Regions from separate parts of the Vibrio rarus genome, predicted to be linked through region 2. Evidence: riboswitches for the same ligand, from Rfam matches in the RefSeq annotation. Region 2 holds a riboswitch; the other holds the start of a gene.
The links. Region 2 has a riboswitch for cobalamin ahead of OCU56_RS05765 (cobalt-precorrin-5B (C(1))-methyltransferase). Riboswitches for the same ligand answer to the same signal wherever they lie in the genome.
Positions count from the first base shown of each region.

Region 1: linked by a shared signal. The riboswitch ahead of OCU56_RS16490 (TonB-dependent receptor domain-containing protein) and the one ahead of OCU56_RS05765 (cobalt-precorrin-5B (C(1))-methyltransferase) in region 2 are both predicted to bind cobalamin.

Region 1 covers NZ_AP024901.1:780,106-783,307, forward strand. The annotation lists gene OCU56_RS16490 (TonB-dependent receptor domain-containing protein) at 1-1,805, opposite strand, end outside; cobalamin riboswitch at 1,845-1,995, opposite strand; gene putA (bifunctional proline dehydrogenase/L-glutamate gamma-semialdehyde dehydrogenase PutA) at 2,175-3,202, shown strand, end outside.
Region 2 covers NZ_AP024900.1:1,211,229-1,214,430, forward strand. The annotation lists gene OCU56_RS05760 (sirohydrochlorin cobaltochelatase) at 1-837, opposite strand, end outside; cobalamin riboswitch at 1,016-1,206, opposite strand; cobalamin riboswitch at 1,419-1,552, shown strand; gene OCU56_RS05765 (cobalt-precorrin-5B (C(1))-methyltransferase) at 1,643-2,860, shown strand; gene OCU56_RS05770 (precorrin-8X methylmutase) at 2,848-3,202, shown strand, end outside.

The sequences.
Region 1 (3,202 bases), on a different replicon from region 2:
TCAGTGCTAAACGAGTTAGTGTCTTTAGCTGTCTCATAATCTTCATCAAGCAAGTTATTTACTTTGAATCTTGCATCTAGATTATCGGTAAAGCTGTATTTTAGTGCCAAGTCTACAGTGATGTAAGCGTCCATCATGTTAGGCGATGCTGCTGAGCTTTCAGGGCGTTCACCCACATAGTTTGCTATCAATGATGTTTGCAGATCTTGCCAATTAGCCGTACCAATCCAAGAGTAATTTTGCTTTGCACGGTCTGCTAACTGAAAGCCCGTTTGTTTGTTTTTTGGATCTTTCCAATCCCCAGAAACGGTGTGGTGTATCAACCAAGTATCGAACTCAATACTGGCTTCTATACCTTTTATCTCTGCTTTATCTATGTTAGTGGGTTGCCAAAGGCCTGATGCGCTTGGAGCCCAAGCAATCATGTCTTTAATGTTGGTTTTATATAAGGAAATATTCCATGAGGACCAAGTTTGAAAACCTTGTAGAGTAAATTCTGTCGATTCAGACGTTTCTGGTTTTAGGTTCGGATTTCCAGATGAATAAGGGTCGGCAGGCCAGTAAAGGTCATTAAATGTCGGAGCTCTATAGGCTGTGCCATGGCTTAATGATGCCGTGACAACATCAAATATATTTACCCCAGCGGCCAAGTTCCAAGTGGTGTTACTGCCATAGGAGCTGTCGTCGTCATTGCGGATGCTCGCTTCGATAATCACAGGGTCTAAGTTCAGTGAACTTGTGGCAAAAATACCTCGGTTATTTCTATCTGCTTTTGCATAGTTAGTGGTATTTGAGCCACCACGGTTAACGTCTTCTTGATAGTAATCAAGACCACCAGTCACATTTAAAAGGGAATTAATTTGATAGGAGTTAATCCAAGACACCGTATTTCGCTGAGCTTCTAACGTTGCCTCTGCGCGAGTCTTAGCCGCATCTCGAGTGCCTTGCGCATCATTGCTGCGACTGATTTGCAGTGAGGACTGAAAAGCATCAAGGGTGAAATTAAGACCACCGGTTACAGAGTAAAAATCTACGGCTGTTTCGTCTTTTGATGTGGAGGTGAGAAACTCGCTGCTACTGTTTTGGTTGTAACCAGAGAAGTTCGCGCTCCAGTTATCAGAAATATCATGTTGTAGGGAGCCAAACACCACTTGAGATTTATAGCCATAATCTTCACCTTTTGGAGATAAGGTGGAGATGGCATAGCCTTTAGAAGCTTCATTATTTACAACAAATGAGCCTCGAGTGCTTTCACTTATTTCTCCAGAACTACGGAAACCTTCAGAATGGTAGTAGTTACTGCCGCCCGTCAATGAGACTTCATGCACGTTATCTTGAGGTACGGTAGTGATGCTGATTACGCCACCTACCGCATCAGCGCCGTACACTGACGCCTTTGGTCCTCGCAGCACTTCAATTTTCTCAATGGCAAATGCTGGTATTAAACCGATTGAACCGCCACCTGATGTTGGCGAGTTGATTCGTACGCCGTCGACAAGAATAAGAGTTTGAGCAGAAGTAGCACCGCGTAAGTAGATACTAGTGGCATTGCCTTTTGTGCCTAATTGTCTCACCTCTACACCCGGTAGTGTCTTGAGGACGTCTAGAGCACTATCGGCTTGAATCGCTTCGATATCTTGACGTTCAATGACACTGATATTGGCTAGAGTGGACGATATTGGCTGTGCAAAACGGTTTGCTGTGACGACCATAGTTTCATCAACGTCTGCTGAATCAACCTGTTGGGCAAGAATGGTTGGCGAGTACAGCGCAAAGATCGCTGTCGCTACAAGTGTTTTTTTCATGTTAAGTCCTAATACGCGTAGTGATAAAGGCGCCTATATTGACGCTCTTTCTTACTGGCAGGTAATCGGACTGATGAGTAGCGTAAAGTTTGCTCTCAAATACCGTTGCGCGTCAGCTTTGGATTCACACCAAATTCCCTTTTAAGTCTGAAACCTCGGGTTTCATGACACCAGCGAAAGGGATTCTATAGTCTGCTACAGAGGGTGTCTAGATATTAAATTTAATTGTTAAATTATTTTAATGTTATTGTTGGGTGCTTGTAATCACAATTCTCTTATTTAGGTTTTCTAATTCTTTGCTTTGCCTTGTGCCGCTATGTAGGATTGTGGGCAAATAAATGGCGGTTTTTATAGAGCTGAGGAAAAGCAATGTTTACGGCATCTAGTGTTTTAAGTTCCGACTTCATTAATCAACCTAAAGACGTTTTATGGTCGAATATTTCTCCTATGTATATGGTAGATGAGTCGAGCTGGTTAAATGAATTGTTAGAATTAGCGACGCCTTCAAAAGCAGAGAAAGAACGCATAAAAAGGCAAACTACGTGGTTAATTGAAGCTATTCGTAAGGATAAGCGGTCAATTCAGATGATAGATGCATTACTGCTAGAATACAGTTTAGATACCCAAGAAGGGATTTTATTGATGTGTTTAGCAGAAGCACTGATGCGAATTCCTGATACTGAAACGGCCGATGCCTTAATAAAAGATAAGCTAACCGTTGCAGATTGGAAGTCCCATTTAAGCCAGTCGGATTCCGTATTTGTTAATGCCTCTACGTGGGGGTTGATGCTGACTGGTAAAGTAGTGGGCATTAACAAAACTGAAACAACCAGTCCGAGTTCTGCTATCTCAACGTTAATGAATAAAATGTCAGAACCGGTGATCCGCAAGGCAATGCATCAGGCTATGAAGGTGATGGGGCATCAGTTTGTGTTAGGGCGCAATATTGTAGAGGCGCAAAAAAACGGCGCGGCATTACGCAAGCAAGGCTTTACTCACTCTTTTGATATGTTGGGTGAGGCGGCATTAACCGCTGACGATGCCGCTAAGTATTTTAATGACTATTTACTGGCGATAGAGTCAGTAGGCAGCAATAACCTGGCTAAGAAAACCGCTACAAAAGCGTGTCATCACCCAGCGCCATCCATTTCCATTAAATTATCTGCTTTACATCCGCGCTATGAAGTGGCTAACCAACAACGTGTGTTAACGGAACTGCATGATACTTTGCTCAAATTACTGTCTAGGGCAATAGCGTTAGATGTGGCTATTACTATTGATGCAGAAGAGGCTGACCGTTTAGAGCTCTCTCTTAAGTTATTTGAAAAAGTGTATAACAATGAACAAGTAAAAGGTTGGGGCAAGTTTGGTTTAGTGATTCAAGCCTACTCGAAACG
Region 2 (3,202 bases):
CACCATCAGCGGTTTAACCATAACGCTTTTGATGGAGTCGTGTTTTAAACGCGCCATAAGGCTATCGAAGTTAGGATAGCCTTCCACTAAGCCAATATAGATTTTTACGTCTGGATAACGTTGATTTAAGATTTCTTGAAGCTCGTAATACAGGCCGGTAGAAAGATGATGGTTGCCGTGGCCCATATACACTAAAGCGGTATTGTTTTTCTTGGCAAGCGCCACATCGCTGGCTAATGCATCCGCTAAAGTATGCAGATCTTTACGGTATGGGTGTTGCGCACCCCAAGTGCCCATTAATGGGCGGCCAAGAGCCACATTATGAAAAGGTTTCCATTTTGCTTTTACCGTTTGAATAGACGCTAGGGCGTTTACCGTTCCTTTAAGGTCGATATACTCTTCACCATGTGACAGTAAGGTGGTTTGCACAACGATGTTTTTATAACCTGCGCTTTGCAAATCGTTCATTGTCCCCATGACATTTTGTACCTGATAAAAATTTTTAGGGACTTCAGGGTGTTGTTGTTGATATTGCTTATCCGTTGCACGCTTATGCCAAATTTTACGAATAATATTTGAGGTAAACGCAAAGCGTACAGGGGTGTTCGGGTAGGCTTTTTGCACTTGTTGTTGAATGCCAATCAGTGAGCCAATAGCGGTGTTGTAAGTGGTACCAAAGGCGGCGAGGACGATAGCGGATTTTTCGGGTTTCGCCGTTTTGCTAGAAGAATGCGCTGTTGCCGTTAGAGGTAGGCTGGCCAACAGTCCGAGAAAAAGGATCTTGCGTGGCACTTTAGTCAGCGTGAGGCTATTTTTCAATAATGTTGAAATTAACATAATAGGTATCCGTAAGTTCCGATACAACGTGCTAGGTTGCATCAAATCATCACTCAGATCATAAAGAGAGAGCGAAGGCATAATGGTGGCTTACGGGAGTAAATAACAAAGGTTTCGTCATCAATAGAGTCATTAACCACGAGTAACCCGCTCGCCTTTGGTGAACTGGATATTCCCAGTTCATTGAACCATTCAGGCAGGTATCCTGGCTTTTGGGTCAACATATGCAGAACGCCTTCCCAGATAATCTCCAGTGGACTCATGTCTGCTAACTCGCCAAATACAGTTGCGGGTACAGCTCAAGCTTTTAACTTGATTCCCTTTTAAGTGCAATTCAATGAATGTGACACCTGAATGGTAAGCATATTGCCTTAAAAAATCTTATGAATAGTGATAAAAATCAATAAAGAGAGATTTTTGTTTCATTAAACAAGGTGTGGCTAGAAATTAATATGCAATGAATTTCTATTCAATTCCGCTATTGGTGACTTTTAAGGGGAGAGTGTGTTTAAATCGAGCTATCGCAAAGCTGGCGCGCAGTTATCTTGATAATTATCAATCATACCTGTCGCTCTCTATGAGAGACTTCATGAATATTTAGTGTATTAAGTGAATCAGGTGTCATTCCTGAACTGTCCCCGCAACTGTGAGCGAACATGCAGTATACCTGTATAAATATTCGTAAGTCAGATCCTGCTAAATATCCAACAATCAAACAGCCTGAGCGGGATCACTCAGTGTCATTGTCTTTCAATTTCAGCCGATCTGACTGTTTGATGTTTTTATTAATTGTGCTGGAGTTTCAGTGGGTAAATTAAAACGTTCGAAACACAATAAAGAGTTGCGCTGGGGTTACACAACCGGTGCCTGTGCGGCAGCGGCGGCCAGCGCCGCTGTGCGAATGCTTATTTCCGATAGCCCTTTCTCTAAGATTGAAATTAGTCTGCCTAATAAAGAGCTCGTGACATTTCCATTGGCACGACTAGAAAAACACCTAGATAACCATGCGGTTTCAATACTTGCCGGTGTGGTTAAAGACGGCGGCGATGATCCCGATTGTACCCACGGCTTAGAAATTCAGTGCAGGGCAAAATGGAGCACTACCGCGGGGATCCACCTTACAGGCGGGCAAGGAATTGCAACGGTGACACTGCCAGGTTTAGAACTCCCTGTTGGTGAGCCTGCCATCAACCCCGTACCGAGAGCCAATATTATACAGATGGTGCAACGAGAGTTGGATTTATCGACACCGTCATGGTCAACGGGTGCGTCGATAGAAGTGCGAGGTGTTGAGTTAACTATCTTAGCCCCCGGAGGGGAAGTGGCCGCCAAGGAGACCATTAGTGAGCGGCTCGGGCTTATAGGCGGTATTTCAATTTTAGGGACTCGCGGTACCGTGAAGCCTTTTTCTACTTCCGCTTATGCCGCCTCCGTTAGGCAATCCATTCAAGTGGCAAAAACTAACGGTTTACAGCATGTGGTATTAACGACAGGCAGTCGCTCAGAAAAATCCGCTATAGAGCAGTGGCCTGCACTGAGCCGGTTGGCGTTTGTGCAAGCGGGAGACTTTATGGGGGTGGGGTTGCGCGCGGCAAAACGATACCAAATACAGCGTGTTTCGCTGGTGGTAATGATAGGTAAATTAGGCAAATTGATCTCTGGGCGCATGATGACTCATGTATCAGGGCATGCCATCGATTTTGCACAGTTGAGTCACTTAGCCCAGCAATCCAACATGCCCGCCCCTTTATGCCAAGACATAGCCAAAGCCAATACCGGACGGCACGTCTTAGATTTAGTGAGAGATCATCAACCCGAGTGCTTTTTGCAGCGTTTGTGCCAAGAGGCGCAACATCATGCACACCGTTATGTGGCGAATGAGTTGGATATTGAAGTGGTGCTTATCGATTTTGATGGCAAGCCATTAGCTGTGAGTTGTGGTGCCGGCGTGATAGGGCACTCAAGAGATCATACTCAGCAATCCACTGACCCAATGTTAGGTAAAAAAATATGGATACAATGAAACAAATGACCCAGCAAGGGCAGGTTATTGAGAACGATTCTTTCTCGATTATTGATCAGGAAATTCAGCAATTTCACGGAGGTCACAATTTAGATGATGCACAGTGGCCAGTGGTACGCCGTGCGATTCATACCACAGGTGACTTTGAATTTGCCAAGCTGTTTCGATTTAGTGAAGGTGCTGTTGCGGCTGGAATAGAAGCGTTAAAAAGCGGCTGCAACATTATTAGTGACGTCACTATGATCACCAGTGGTCTGAGTGCACAAAGGTTGTCGGTGTATAATAACCAAGCGCAATGCTTTATTAGTGATAAAGCGGTGATCGCAATCGCTAAGCAGAAAG